One region of the Mesorhizobium sp. P2_E10 genome, then DNA from elsewhere that is predicted to be linked to it. Evidence: predicted binding sites of a transcription regulator. Region 1 holds the regulator's gene; each other region holds the start of a gene.
The links. Region 1 encodes LexA, which represses DNA repair genes until DNA is damaged. Its sites were predicted from a motif close to TGTTCNNNNTGTGTTCNG; they were not measured.

Region 1 (5,102 bases):
GCGATGGATGAAGGCGCCGACCTGTCGTCGCTGCGCGTCGCCGTTTCGGCCGGCGAGACGTTGCCGGCGCCGGTTTTCGAGGAATGGACGCAGAAGACCGGCAAGCCGATCCTCGACGGCATCGGCGCCACCGAAATGCTGCACATCTTCATCTCCAACCGTTTTGGTGACATGAAACCGGCTTCAACCGGAAAACCCGTTGGCGGTTATGAGGCGCGCATCGTCGACGACGAAATGCGCGAAGTGCCGCGCGGCACGACAGGCAGGTTGGCGGTGCGCGGCCCCACAGGTTGCCGCTACATGGCCGATATCAGGCAGAAGGAGTATGTCCGCGACGGCTGGAACCTCACCGGCGACACCTTTCTGCAGGATGAAGACGGTTTCTTCCACTTTGCTGCCCGCTCCGACGACATGATCGTCAGCGCCGGGTACAACATTGCCGGGCCGGAGGTCGAGGCGGCGCTGCTTTCGCATGCCGACGTCGCCGAATGCGCGGTGATCGGCGCCGAAGATATCGAACGCGGCCAGATCGTCGAAGCCCATATCGTGCTGGTGCAAGGCGTCTCAGCAAACCAGGAAACCGTCAAACGCCTGCAGGACCACGTCAAGGCAACGATCGCGCCTTACAAATACCCGCGCTCGGTGAAATTCGTCGACGCCTTGCCCAAGACGCAGACCGGCAAGATCCAGCGTTTCCGGCTGCGCGCGCCGAAAGGCGTTTGATACCAGCGCTCCCGATCAGGTGACAGCCGTCTTGACGGCGAAGCGCGCGTCCCTCCAGGCGCCGGTGCGCAGGATATCTTCGAGCACCTCGACCGCCTGCCAGACATCGGCATAACCGACATAGAGCGGGGTGAAGCCGAAGCGCATGGTCGAAGGCGCGCGGAAATCGCCGATCACGCCACGCTCGATCAGCGCCCGCATGATCTGGTAGCCATGCTCGTGCGCGAACGAAATCTGGCTGCCGCGTTTATTGCCGTCGCGGGTGCTTTCCAGCGTCAGCCCGTAAGCGCCGCACTTGGCCTCGACGAGTTCGATGAACAGGTCGGCCAGCGCAATGCTCTTGCTTCGCACCGCCGCCATGTCGACATCGCTCCAGATGTCGAGCGCGCCCTTCAGCGTGCGCATCGACAGCACCGGCTGCGTGCCGCACAGAAACCGCCGGATGCCAATGCCGGCGGCATAGCCCGGCTCGAAGGCGAAGGGCCTTGCATGGCCCCACCAGCCGGTGAGCGGCTGCTGGATGTCGGCAAGGTGGCGCTCGGCCGCATAGATGAAGGCAGGGGCGCCCGGGCCGCCATTCAGATATTTGTAGGTGCAGCCGACGGCGAAGTCGGCGTTTGCATTGTCCAGTTCGACTGGCATCGCACCGGCGGTGTGGCAGAGATCCCAGACGATCAGCGCCCCGGCATCCTGAGCCTTGCGCGTCAGCGCCGGCATGTCGCGCAACTCGCCGGACTTGTAGTTGACGTGGTTGACCAACACCACGGCGGTGCGTTCGTCGATCAGCCCTTCGATATCAGGCGCGTCGAAACCCGAAAGGCGCAGCTGAGTGTTCTTTCGCGTCGAGACCACGCCTTCGGCCATGTAGAGGTCGGTCGGGAAACTGTCACCCTCGGCGACGATGACCGGCCGCTCCGGCCGCATCGCCATCGCGGCGTGCAGCAGCTTGTAAATGTTGACCGAGGTCGTGTCGCAGACCACCGTCTGGCCGGCGGCGGCGCCGATCAGGCGCCCAAGCTGGTCACCGAGCTCGAGCGGCATGTCGAACCAGCCGGCCGTGTTCCAGGCGCGGATCAGGTCATGCGCCCATTCCTCGGTCGCCGCCTTGCGCAACTCGTCGAAAGCGGCATGCGAGGCGGCTCCCAGCGAATTGCCGTCGAGATAGATCACTCCTTGCGGCAGCACAAAGCGGTCGCGCATGGCGCGCAGCGGATCCGCGGCATCCATCGCCTCGATGGCCGCCAGATCGGGAATTCCTGTCATGGTTTGTCTACTCCCCCAACATTCGACGCAACGCCGGAACGACGGCATCCATCGGTCACCAGCGCTTTTCCACCACCTGGCATCGCGCGGCAAGGTTCCACCGATGACAAGCTGTCCGACCAGGTGCTGAAAATCAGGAGCCAAACCTGCCCAAGGTTGGCGTTTTGACTTCGTTTCGTTCACGGTGCATTAACCAAATCGCCCCGTCGATATGGCTGCAATAGCGTGCCCTCTTTGCCGGCTGACGGCCGATGCAAGTGCCGCCTTGCGGGAGCCCGGAGGCGGCAAACGACAGCAGAATCAAGGCGATGAGGCTCGTTCCGGTGAAAGCGGGCGACGCCGTTGGCGCGGCGGCATTGTTTCCAGAGCCCTAACATATTCATTAAACTTTAAACGGTTGCGGAACACAACTGGAACAGATAGTGTTTGTTCTGGGTTTGTTTTTCTGATTCTGGTTCGAAATCTCTGGTTCGAAACCCTTGGGGGCCGCCATGCTGACGCGCAAGCAACATGAACTTCTGATGTTCATCCATGAGCGACTGAAGGAGAGCGGCATTCCGCCGTCGTTTGACGAGATGAAGGAAGCGCTGGACCTTGCCTCCAAGTCAGGCATTCACCGGCTGATCACGGCGCTAGAAGAACGCGGCTTCATTCGCCGGCTACCCAACCGTGCCCGCGCCCTGGAAGTGCTGCGGCTGCCGGACTCGATCGCGCCCGGCCTCAACGCAGCGCGCAAATTCTCGCCGAGCGTTATCCAGGGCAGTCTTGGACAAGGCGGCCTCGGGCGGCAAATCAAGCCAGCGCCTTCGCGCATGCCTTCGGCCGGCAATGACGACGATGTGGTCGCCGCCGTGTCGATCCCGGTGATGGGACGCATTGCCGCCGGTGTGCCGATCGACGCCATCCAGCACCAGACGCATTCGATCTCGGTGCCACCGGACATGATCATGGGCGGCGAACACTATGCACTGGAGGTGAAGGGCGATTCGATGATCGAGGCCGGCATTTTCGATGGCGACACGGTCATCATCCGCAACGCCGATACCGCCAGCCCGGGCGAGATCATCGTGGCGCTGGTCGATGACGAGGAAGCAACGCTGAAGCGGTTCCGCCGCAAGGGCGCCTCGATCGCGCTCGAGGCCGCCAATCCGGCCTATGAGACCCGCATTTTCGGCCCGGACCGGGTCAAGGTGCAAGGCAAGTTGGTCGGGCTGATCCGCCGTTACTGAGCCGGCTTGACGGCTGATTTTTCGGGCTTCTTGTAGGGCGGTAGCCCCCTCGCTTCGCGAGAGAATTTTCGTTGGACGTGCCAGGGGCGGTATGGCTTGTCGACGGCAAAGTCGATCTCTGCCGGCCTGATCGCCGATTGCGGATCGAAGAAGATGGCTGCGCTGCCCGAACGGGCAAGTTGTCGCTTGTTGACGACAAGGACCAGCGGATCGCGGCAAGGGTCATGGGCGGTGGCGTCGTCGATGACAATCAGGGTCGCGAAAGAGCAGGCTTTCCACGCGTTCTTGCGGTCTTCGACATAGGCGACGATCGCGCCGGAGGGATGCCGTGCAAGGCACAGCCCGGCTTTGCAATAGAAGGGCGAGCCTGGCGGCAATTCGGTCGGGTCGGCAATATCGAATTGTTCGCTGCTGTTGTCGAACGTCTCGGGCTCGACGATGGTTTCGGACTTTAGGGCGCGCTTCCAGTTGTCGGTCGTGAATTCGTTCGAACGCGCCCGGTTGAGGGCCAGCTCACCGCCGCCAATCGGCAGCGCAACCAGATGGGCGTCTTCGGAAATCAGCACGTCGGGCGTGCGTGTGTCGGAAATCGTCAGCAGGCCTGCGAGTGCAAATGGCAGTGCTGCCAGCCGAAGCCATGTCGTCGCCATGGTGGCGATGATCAGCGCGATGGTCGTCAGAAACACCGATTTGAGCGAGATCAACCCGACCGCATCGATCGGCGAGCGCTCCGAAATCCATGCCGACAGGGCGATCATCGCCGTCAGCCCCTTGCCCATCAAATACAGTGGTATTCCATCGGCGCCAAACGGCATCGCAAGGGCGCTGATCACGGCCAAAAGCATGACGACGGAGACGATCGGCATGATGGCCAGATTGGCGAACAGGCTGAGCGGCGACACACGCTGGAAATGCCATATGGCGAACAGCGCGGTGGCGCTGCCGGCGATGATCGAGGTCATGGCCAGACCGCCTGTCGCCAGCAGGAATTTTCCACTGAGGAAGGCTGGCAGTGAGCGCCGAGGCGGTGGTGACGTTGCCTTGCCCTCGCGGTAGTCGGACCAACCGTCATAGGCGCCGACCAGCGCCGCGGTGGCGGCGAAGGACATCTGGAAACTCGGGCCGACGACTTCGTGCGGCGACACCAGGATGACGGCGATGGCTGAGATCGCCAGATTGCGCATGGTGAGTGCTGCCCGATCGAACAGCACGGCGATCAGCATCACCGCCAGCATGATGAAGCTGCGTTCGGCTGCAACCACGACGCCTGAAATGACGAGATAGGCAGCGATAGAAATGAGCGCGGCAGCCGCGGCATATTTCTTGACCGGCCGGTGTGAGGAAAAATCTGGAAACAGGGCAAAGGCGCCGCGCAGCAGCGCCATGATGGTGCCGGCGACCAAGGCCATGTGCAGGCCGGAAATGGAGATGATGTGATAGATGCCGGTGCGCCGCATCGCCTCATTGATCTCTTCCGGGATGCCGGCACGCACGCCGACAATCAGTGCCGCGGCAATCTCACCTTCTGCGCCGCCGATTTTGCCCCTGATACGGTCTGCAATGTTCTCGCGCGCGTTTTCGATCGCGGAAGAAAGCCATGCGGTAAGCCGCGGGGGGTCCACCGAGGCAATGGTTCTTGGGTTGCCGAGAAAGAAGCCGCTGGCGCCGATGCCGGAGTAATAGCTGTCGAAGGAGAAGTCATAGCTGTCCGGCCGCACCGGGCCGGTTGGCGCCATCAGCCTGGCATAACCGGTGATCAGGGAACCGGCGGTCATATCGGCGGGAACCGTGCGCGCCGAGAGCCTGACACGCTCCGGCGCGTAGCGCAGCTTGGGATAAGCGGTCGAGACCACGTCTAGCGTCAGCCTGACGCGGCCGCTTTCCATC
Region 2 (5,102 bases), on a different contig from region 1:
GATGGTCAGCCGTTCGGAGAAGAACAGCGCACCGAAGCCGACCAGCATGAAGGGTTGGGTGTTGTAGACCGCCGTGGCGATCGAGATCGAGGCACGCGAAAACGCGCTGAACAGCAACAGCCAGTTGATGACGATGGCTGCGCCGCCGAGAGCGGCGATGCCGATGACGCGCAGCGACAGCCTGCCGCGCAGCAATCCAAGGGCGGCACAGATGACCAGCAGCGTTACCGCACCGAAAGCGCAGCGCCAGAACACCACGTCCATGATCGGCTGGCCGGAGAGCACGACGAACCAGCCGATGGTGCCCAGGATCGCCATTGCGGCGGACATTTCGATCGTGCCGCGTAGCGTGTTGTCCATCAGAAACCTCAACAGTTTGAGGTTTCATATTCTCATGCCTAATCGACCCTTTCTATGGTTCACGAAGGGGCGTATAGGGAAGGTCGCCTTATTATATAAGGGAAATGGCGTTTTCTCCTAAGGAACAGAAGTGCTGGACGAGCTGGACAGGAAGCTTCTCGAGATCCTGGTCAAGGATTCACGAACCTCGTTGAAGGAGCTGGCTGCCCAGGTCGGGTTGTCGTCGCCGAGCGTCTCGGAACGGCTTCGGCGGCTCGAGGAACGCGGCGTCATCCGCGCCTTCACCATCGAGATCGATCCGCAGGCGCTCGGTTTTACGCTGCAGGCGATCGTTCGCATCCGGCCTTTGCCGGGCAAGCTGCACATCGTGCAGAAGCTGATCGAGGAGATTCCGGAATTTGGCGAGTGCGACAAGGTCACCGGCGATGACTGTTTCGTCGCCCGGCTGTTCGTGCGCTCGATCGGCGATCTCGACCAGATTCTCGACCGCATCGCCGACAAGGCCGAGACCAGCACCGCCATCATCAAGGGGCAGCCGATCCGCCGCCGCCCGCCGCCGCTGGCGCCTATGCCGAATATGTGACGGGCGCTGGCGCGCCGCGCGATATTTGCAGTCGCGGCGCGACCATTTCTGGTCTATTCCAGAATTCACGTCTTCCCTCCAACCTCCCTCCCCATGTCAGGTCTGCTCGCCGATCCCTGGTTTTATGCCGCCGCCATTCCGGCGGTCATTCTCGTTGGTCTGTCGAAAGGCGGCTTTGGCGGCGCCGTCGGCTTTGTCGGCGTACCGTTGATGGCGCTGACCATGCCGCCGGTGCAGGCCGCCGCTATCCTGCTGCCGATCCTGTGCCTGATGGACATCGTTTCGGTGTGGACATGGTGGGGCGTCTACGACCGCAAGATGCTGGTCGACATGATGCCGGGCGCGGTGATCGGAATCGGCCTCGGCTGGCTGACGGCAGCCCTCGTCACCGAAGAGATGGTGCGGCTGATTGTCGGCGCGGTGGCGCTGATTTTCGTGCTGCGCTGGCTCTATCTGCAGTTCCGTCACGGTGCCGATCATGCGGCTGCCCCCAACCGCATCGCTGCCGCCTTCTGGGGCACCGTCGCCGGCTTCACCAGCTTCGTCGCCCATGTCGGCGGCCCGCCCTTCCAGGTCTATGCGCTGCCGATCCGGCTCGATCCGAAGGTGCTGTCGGGGACGTCGGCGATCTTCTTTGCCGCCACCAATGCGCTGAAGCTGGTGCCCTATTTCGCGCTCGGCCAATTCGACACCGCCAATCTGACGGCTTCCGCCGTGCTGATGCCGCTGGCGCCGCTGGCGACCATCGCCGGCGCCTGGCTGGTGCGGCGCATGCGCCCGGAGGTCTTTTATCCGTTCACTTACGCGACCGTGGCCGTCGTGGCGGTCAAGCTTCTGTGGGACGGGATCGTGGGGCTTATGTGATGCAAGCGGCTGCCTTGCAGGCCGCTCGCATCATCCGATGGCCTCAGGCTGCGCTCGGCACCAACTGGCGGCTGCCGCTGAAAGCCAGCACCGCGCCCGCCATGATCACCAGCACCATGCCGGCGAGAACGCCGATGTCGTGCGCGGTCGGCTTGAGCACCATGTCGGCGACGATCACCAGCATCACCGCATAGTCGAAGCGCGCCGCGCTCATCATGTGCTGACCGATGGCGAGAACGGCGGGCGTTACGCCATCCTTGGCGATCATGGCGCCCATCCGCTCGCCGGTCGGCTTGAAGATGAACATGCCGATCGAGAAGGTCGTGGCATAGCCGGCGAGACCGATCAGGATCCACAGGTCGGTGAAGCCAACCCAGAAGCTGCACATGACGAGCCCGAAGAGCAGTGTCAGCATCGACATCGGTGCAAAGAAACGACCGCCCAACTGTCCGCTGGCGCGCATCGCCTGCAGCTTGTCCTCGATGTTGCCAGCGCGCTCAGCCATCACTCCGAGCAGGAACAGGACGAAACCGCCACCGACCCACAGGGTCGCCGAAACGATGTGCAGAAACTTGACGATCGAGTACCAGTCCATGGTTCTCTCCTTTGATTTTTTGATTGCGGGCAACGCTGGGGTTGCGCTGCGTGGGTTCGAGGAGCGGGCGTTTAGCGCGGCGCGTGTTTCGCAACGATGTCGCGTGGGCAGCCGGTTTGTTTCGGCGTTCAGCAAGCGTGGCCGAAATGGCAGGGAGTGTGTGAGGGTCCTGACGCGATTCCGGGCACCGGAGCAGCTGTGCTGTTCCGGCACAGAAGGGTGGCGCTCGATCGAAAAATATCCGCTCCGTTAAGGCTTCATTAAGCTTTACGGGCGTTTACTACGTTCATCCAGTTATCTGGATTCTTACCGAGTGGTTGGAGCCACTTCGTTTGACGCCTCCCTGTTAAACTCCTGAGAGCCGCCTTATCCGCGGCTCTTTTTTTGTCCGCTTTTCCGGGGTCGTCCGGCACCGGCGGCGGCGTTAACCGTTTGTTAAACATGTGCTTGCCTTCACCGGTGACGAAGCGCATTTTCAAGCTTCAGTCATTTAGGGTGCAGGCGGGACGGCGATGAAGCCGAATCAGCCAGCGGGTAGCAGGGGCGTCTCCAATGAACGAGCCTTCGAAGGGCGTTGCGAAAACCATCAAACTGGCGGAACGTCGGGTTTTCTCCCAATCCTTCAAGCCGCTCTACCAGGAGGGTATGGGCCTGGTCGAGCAAGCGGCAGAATATCTCGACGGCAAGGGCCGGGCCGAGGCGAAGAAGCTGTCAAGGTTGGCGGCGACGCTCTATGCCGCCGAATCGATGCGGCTGACCACACGGCTGATGCAAGTCGCCTCCTGGCTGCTTTTGCAGCGGGCCGCGAACTCCGGCGAGATGACCCGCGACCAGGTCGCTTCCGAAAAATCCAAGGTGCGTCTCGACACCGCTTCTGCGCATGATGAAGCGGCCGGCTGGAGCGAACTGCCCAAGGATTTCCTTGACCTCGTCACCCGCTCGTTGCGGCTGCAGGCGCTGGTGCGCCGCATGGACGAGGAAATCTACGGCGGCACGATGGTCGACACGCCGCCCATGGGCCGCCGCGCCAATCCGGTTTCCGACCAGATCACGCTGCTCAACACGGCTTTCGCCCGCGGCTGACAGCCTGCTTTATGATTCTACTCTGACGGCCATCTGACGCGGTTTTCTGCGCTTCCGATGCTCACATACTTATGTGCGTTCCGCTTCGGTTTTCGAAAACCGCGCCATCTGTCTCCTCAGAGCGAATTCTCAAACAGCCTGTTCGTTGTTTCTGGTTTGTTCACATTTCGCTGGCATCGCTGTCCGCCGGAGGTAAAGTCGGCGTATGGGGGAAGCGATTCGCATCATCGGCATCGATCCGGGGCTCAGGCGCACCGGCTGGGGCATCGTCGAGAGCCTCGGCAACTCCTTGCGCTTCATCGCCTCCGGCACCGTGCGGTCCGACGACAAGGCGGCGCTGGCGACGCGGCTGTGCCAACTGCATGACGGGCTCGCCGACATCCTGCAGCAGGCCATGCCGCACGAAGCGGCGGTCGAACAGACCTTCGTCAACAAGGACGCGGTGGCGACGCTGAAGCTCGGCCAGGCACGCGGCATTGCCATGCTGGTGCCGGCGCGGGCCGGACTTCTGGTTGCCGAATATGCGCCCAACGCCGTCAAGAAGGCGGTGATCGGCGTCGGCCATGGCGACAAGAAGCAGATCCATATGATGGTGAAGGTGCTGCTGCCAAAAGCCATTTTCGACACCGAGCATGCCGCCGATGCGCTAGCCATCGCCATCTGCCACGCGCACCACCGGCAGAGCGTCGCCTACAGGATGGCGGCGCTGGCATGAGGGATCGCCCATGATCGGCAAGCTCAAAGGCACGCTGGACGAGATCGACGAGGATTTCTGCCTCGTTGACGTGCATGGCGTCGGCTATGTCGCCTATTGCTCGGCGCGCACGCTGGCGGCGTTGCCGGCGCCCGGCGAGGCGGTGGTGCTGTTCATCGAGACCTATGTGCGCGAGGACATGCTGCGGCTCTATGGCTTCCAGTCGGTGCTGGAGCGCGAGTGGTTCCGGTTGCTGATGAGCAATGTGCAAGGCGTCGGCGCCAAGGTGGCGCTGGCCATCCTGTCGACGCTGGCGCCGACCGATCTCGCCAATGCCATCGCGCTGCGCGACATCGCCATGGTCAGCCGTGCGCCCGGCGTCGGCAAGAAGGTGGCCGAGCGCATCGTCACCGAATTGAAGAACAAGGCGCCGGCTTATGCCGGTTCCGCCTCGGGCACCATCGGCCTCAAGCAGGAACTCGGCGAAGGCGTCGCACCGGCGCCGATCACCGATGCCGTCTCGGCGCTGGTCAATCTCGGCTATTCGCGCGACACGGCAGCCAATGCGGTGGCGGCAGCGCTGAAGACCGCCGGCGAGGATGCCGACGCCTCGAAGCTGATCCGCTTCGGGCTGAAGGAACTGGCGCGGTGAGGCGTGGCTTGTCCCGTTCCCAGCGCTATGCGAGGAAGGTCGCATGAGCCTTTCGCCACGCCTCATTGCTCCGGAAAAACGCGGCGAGGATGCCGAGCAGACCCTGCGGCCACAGACGCTTGGCGAGTTTGTCGGCCAGGCGGCGGTGCGGGCCAATCTCAAGGTTTTCATCGAGGCCGCCAAGGGCCGCGGCGAGGCGCTCGACCATGTGCTGTTCGTCGGGCCACCAGGTCTCGGCAAGACGACGCTGGCGCAGATCATGGCGCGCGAA
Region 3 (5,102 bases), on a different contig from region 1:
AGCGATTGCCGCCCTGGCCCTTGTCGCGATGTTAATCTCTTCCGCACTCGCCTATGTCGTCGGCAAGGGGTTCGCCAAGGCGGCCCGCGATCTGGCGAACCGCGCCGATGCCCTGGGGCACGGCCGACCGGTCAAGGCGATGTCTACCGCGATCTCCGAGTTTGCAGTGATCGCTGACGCGCTTCTCGCCGCCGAGCGCGCACTGGCTGAGCGCGAGTTCGAACTGCAAGCCGTTCTGGAGACGGCACCTGCGGCAGTCTGGTTCACATATGATCCGCAAGCGCGCAAGGTAATACGCAATCGTTTTGCGGCCGAGCTCATGGGACTGCCTACCGACACGCGCAAATCGTTCGGCACTACCGACTTGGTCATCGACACGATCGCTTTGCAAGATGGGCACACCGTGAGCCGGGAAGATCGTCCGCTCAGCAGAGCAATGCGGGGGGAACAAACTGACAACCAGGAATTCGCCTACATTCTTCCGAATGGCGTTGAGCGCACACTTCTGTCAAGTGCGCGACCAATCCGGGCCACCTCTGGCAAAGTTATCGGTGCGGTGCAGGTCAGCCTCGACATAAGTGAGCGCAAGCGCGGTGAAGAACAGCGCAAGCTTCTCGTCAATGAACTCAATCACCGAGTCAAAAACACCTTGGCAGTGGTCCAGTCGATTGCAAGCCAAACCCTCCGCAATGCGACCAGTTTGCCCGAGGCAGGAAAGGCGCTTTCAAGCAGGCTCGTCTCGTTGGCTAAGGCGCACGATATCCTTACGCTGCAAAACTGGAGCGGCGCCGATCTCAGGAATGTCGTCACCGCGGCGCTTTCATCGCATGCAGACACAAGCCGGTTCCAAGTCTCAGGAGACTCGGTGTGGCTTTCCCCCTCTCTGGCGCTGTCGCTGTCATTGGGTTTCCACGAGCTAACTACCAATGCAATCAAATATGGGGCTCTCTCGGGCAAAGACGGAACGGTCTCGATATGCTGGACCGTAAGCGGGAAAGCCGCGCAAAGGGGTCTTCGAATAGAATGGCGCGAGTTGGGCGGTCCGCCGGTTCCCGCTATCGAGCGGAAGGGGTTCGGTACACGAATGCTTGAAAGGCTTCTTGGGCCAGAGTCTGCAGGCAACGTCACGATCACGTTCGATCCGACCGGGCTGGTGTGCGTTTTTGAGGTTAACCTTGAAGAAAGCAGGGAGACCGCCGCGGCTTCGTGAGCTCAGGGCGAAAATGTCCCCGCCTCGGTGCCCGTAGCTCCCAAGGGCAGGCTCAGTGGCCGCGGCCTTTGGGCCCCAGGTGCAACGGAGGAGCAGCGAGGTTGTGTCAGCAGACAATGCGATCGGGTCGCAGACCACCTCCACGAGCCAATGCGCCGGTGTTATGGTGTGCCGGTAGTCGTCAGTCGGCAAGGATATGAGGCATGGCCGCAGTCACCCGCCGTACATTTCTGGCGTTCACCGCCGTTGCGACTGTCGCTGAACCCGCGTTTGCTGAGGGAGAAGATACCTCGTGCCAATTGCGGGCGCTGATCGCAACCCACGCGACGGCCTATGCCGAGCTCCATAGGGTCCATCGAGCTGGCAGCAGCTCGTACAGGCGCAAGACCGCAGACCGAGTTGAAGAGCGAGCATTGCTGGCCATCTGTTCCTATCCCGCGACCAGCAGAGGCGATCGCCGGACCAAAGCCGACTACCTGTTGACTGTCGAGGCCCGGGGCGAACTCGATCTGGAAGAGCACATCCAGGCCATCTTGCACTCGATGATGCAGGGCTGATTGGCTTGAGTTGATGCACGCGGCATGGGACGCTGCCGCCCCTCGGCCAGAGGCCCGCGACGGCCCGCACCAGCGTCGACTTGCCCGAGCCGGATTCGCCGGCCACCAGCACCCGCTCGCCAGGCTCGATTGCGACCTCGGTTTCCTTGACCACGGAGGTGCCGTCGTCGAGCGTGACCGAGAGATTATCGAGGCTGAGGATGGCGCCGTCGTCGGTTTCGCCTCGGTTGATGCGTCCGAGCGCATCGCTCTGTTCCGCGCGCTCCAGCCAACGGGAAGCATTGCGGAACGAAATTGGAGCTGAGCTATTGTTGAAGGCGAACCAATCGAGAATGTTCGCATGCCAAGATTCAACGACGAGTGGAAGGTCGGGCCGCACGGTCGGCTGGAAAAACTCGACGACGGCCTGCTAACTGTTGCGGGCGAAATCCAAATGCCGTTGGGCAACTTTCCTCGGCGGATGACGGTGGTCAGACTCCGGGGACGGCGCACCGCTATCTGGAGCGCCATCCCGCTCGCCGAGCCTGAAATGCGAGAAATCGAAACCCTTGGCGACCCCACTTTTCTCATTGTGCCAGGCATAGCTCACCGACTGGACATCAAGCCCTGGAAGCTGCGCTATCCCAAGGCGAAGATTGTCTGTGCTCCTGGTGCGGTGGACGCCGTTGAGAAGGTCGTCAAAGTCGATGGCACGGCCGACATCTTGAATGATCCCGCCGTCCGCCTAGGGTCGGTGCCAGGCGTTGCCGAAAAGGAGGCCTCGCTGCTTGTGCGCCGTGAGGGTGGTACAAGCCTCGTTATCAACGACATACTCGCCAATGTGCGCCATCCGCATGGGATTGGCGCTCATATTATGGCGCGCCTGCTAGGCTTCGGTGTCAATCGTCCACAGATGCCGCGAGTTAGCAAATGGCTGTATGTGAAGGACCGGGGAGCGCTCGCCGGGGCTTTCCGCAAATGGGCAAACGAACCAGGCCTCGCACGCGTCATTGTCAGCCACGGTGACGTGATCGTCGACAAACCCCAAAAGGTGCTCGAAAGGGTTGCAGCTGAGTTGGAGCGTTGACCTGGACTCGTCGAAAAGGGCCAGCTTAAAATCCGCTGACCCTTCTTGAAGCTCACAGCTTCTTGTTGATGGCTGCCGCCGTCTTGTTTGTGGCGTCCTTGACTGCGGACTTCACGTCGCCAACAGCTTTCTGGACTTTGCCTTTTGCTTCCTGGGCTGCGCCCTCCGCTCTCAGCCTGTCATTGCCAACGGCCTTGCCGACGCCCTGCTTCAGGTTGCCGGCTGCCTGGTTTGCAAGGCCGGCCGCTTTGTCGCTTGTGCTTCCCATAATGATACGCGCTCCTTTTGGGGATGATCAACTCATTCAGAACGCCGCGGAATTGGGGAGGTTCCTCCAAAGCTCGCAAGGGAAACCGCGGAGCGGTCGTCGCTGACACACTGGGCAAGATTTCGAACTGACACGACGCCCGTCCTCGGTCGCTAGGAATATCCCGAAATGTTGGGAAGTGGGCCCGTACGAATTTCCCGATATGATCCGCCTTGATGAAGGCGGCTTTCTCATCCTCCATCGGATGACTATCTGTCGAAGCAGCGAACAGTGAAGGCAGGCCCGATATTGGCCCAACGATCAGGAAGTGCCGATCTGCCACTCCATGGCGGACGCGTGCCGAAATGGCTCGGCGATCGCATGACGCGCCTTGGTGCAGTCATGTGCGAAGCGATTATCCATCACTATGGTCGAAACGAATTGCTGCGCAGGCTTGCGCATCCTTTCTGGTTTCAGTCCTTTGGCGCGGTCATGGGGATGGATTGGCACTCCTCGGGCATCACGACCAGCGTCGTTGGCGCGCTGAAACGGGGGCTGACGCCACTCTCCCGCGAGCTTGGCATTCATGTCTGCGGCGGTCGAGGCGCTCATTCGCGCAAGACGCCGCATGAGCTTGCCATGATCGGCGAGCGTGTTGGTTTCGACGGAACGGGCTTGGCAAATGCCAGCCGGCTCGTCGCAAAAGTGGATAGCGCTGCCGTCCAGGACGGTTTCGATCTCTACCTTCATGGCTTCATCGTCACCGATGACGGCGACTGGGTAGTAGTTCAGCAAGGCATGAATGGCGACAGCAAGGTGGCGCGCCGCTATCACTGGCTATCGGAAGGTCTGAAAAGCTTTGTCGACCAGCCGCATGCGGCGATCGAAGGCGCCAATCAAGGCATGATCATCAATCTGACCGACAGTCGCGCCGAAGCCTCGCGCAAAGGTCAATTGGACCTTCTGCTCGACCTTGGGCCTGACCGGATCGTGAGAACATTTGCGGAGTTCGAACGCGGTCCAAGGCTCGAGCCGGCGCAAGCCTTTCTGCCGCATTTGGTCATGCCCCCGCACCACGACGTCAGGGAGAGCGATGTCATCATGCGCCGCCTGCATGGCAACATTGCAGCTGCCGTCGAACGCGGGCCTGCAGATTTCTCAGAATTGCTTATGGTTCCGGGTGTTGGCGCTCGCACCGTGCGAGCGTTGGCGCTGGTGGCGGAGGTGCTACACGGCGCTCCGTGCCGATTCTCCGACCCTGGCCGCTTTTCGCTGGCACATGGCGGCAAGGACAGGCACCCCTTCCCCGTTCCTCTTAAGGTGTATGACGAAACCATTGGCGTCCTGAAGTCCGCAGTTCAGAAGGCAAGGCTTGGGCGCGACGAAGAGCTTGGGGCTTTGCGCCGCCTGGACGATCAATCCCGGCAGGTAGAGCGCTATGTCACTGGTCCAAGTCTAAAGGAAATTGTCGCCGGAGAGTTCGATCAATCGCATTTGCTCGGTGGCCGCAGCGTTTTCGGATGGGAGCCTGCTCCGGAAAAACCGCCGGCGACATCGAGCAAGGAACTATGAGCGCCATCTGAACTTTCGCACTGGTGGCTGCAGACAGACCGGCGAAAACCTTTTTGCTCCACAAGCGTTGTCCCTTCAAACCGGAGGAGGCAATCCTATGCTGACCAAGACGAGAGCCGACACGTCTAACGCAACCCGGACTCAACGTTGGGTGCAGCGCAAGGTTGACGCAGACGACCGCAAGAAGGCGAAATCAAAATCGGAGGGCGCCATGCAGGCGGGCGCGCGAAAATACCCCGAGCCACCCTTCCCCAAGCAGCACCATCCCAAGCCCGGCGAGGAATGGCAGATCAAGCCGGCACCTCTCTACGACGCGCCGTTCTGGCAGGGTTCGAAGAAGCTTGAGGACAAGGTGGCGCTGATCACCGGCGGCGATTCAGGGATCGGCCGCGCTGTCGCGGTGTTGTTCGCCCGTGAGGGCGCCGATGTGGCCATCGTCTATTTGTCGGA

Region 2: a site for LexA is predicted at 3,632-3,649, ahead of ruvC (crossover junction endodeoxyribonuclease RuvC). Genes of this name have one in related genera too.
Region 3: a site for LexA is predicted at 3,294-3,311, ahead of AC1D0N_RS23240 (DUF763 domain-containing protein). Genes of this name have one in related genera too.

The regions. Positions count from the first base shown of each region.
Region 1 is NZ_JBFUEK010000007.1:247,631-252,732, forward strand. It holds gene AC1D0N_RS20595 (AMP-binding protein) at 1-723, shown strand, start outside; gene kynU (kynureninase) at 739-1,986, opposite strand; gene lexA (transcriptional repressor LexA) at 2,478-3,215, shown strand; gene AC1D0N_RS20610 (ComEC/Rec2 family competence protein) at 3,209-5,102, opposite strand, start outside.
Region 2 is NZ_JBFUEK010000006.1:117,824-122,925, forward strand. It holds gene AC1D0N_RS17750 (DMT family transporter) at 1-360, opposite strand, end outside; gene AC1D0N_RS17755 (Lrp/AsnC family transcriptional regulator) at 491-943, shown strand; gene AC1D0N_RS17760 (sulfite exporter TauE/SafE family protein) at 1,037-1,807, shown strand; gene AC1D0N_RS17765 (DUF2269 family protein) at 1,851-2,402, opposite strand; gene rcdA (protease adaptor protein RcdA) at 2,955-3,485, shown strand; gene ruvC (crossover junction endodeoxyribonuclease RuvC) at 3,691-4,200, shown strand; gene ruvA (Holliday junction branch migration protein RuvA) at 4,211-4,831, shown strand; gene ruvB (Holliday junction branch migration DNA helicase RuvB) at 4,875-5,102, shown strand, end outside.
Region 3 is NZ_JBFUEK010000009.1:188,244-193,345, reverse strand. It holds gene AC1D0N_RS23265 (sensor histidine kinase) at 1-1,210, shown strand, start outside; gene AC1D0N_RS23260 (hypothetical protein) at 1,414-1,767, shown strand; partial or broken gene AC1D0N_RS23255 (ATP-binding cassette domain-containing protein) at 1,796-2,035, opposite strand; gene AC1D0N_RS23250 (hypothetical protein) at 2,108-2,833, shown strand; gene AC1D0N_RS23245 (CsbD family protein) at 2,886-3,101, opposite strand; gene AC1D0N_RS23240 (DUF763 domain-containing protein) at 3,390-4,652, shown strand; gene AC1D0N_RS23235 (SDR family oxidoreductase) at 4,750-5,102, shown strand, end outside.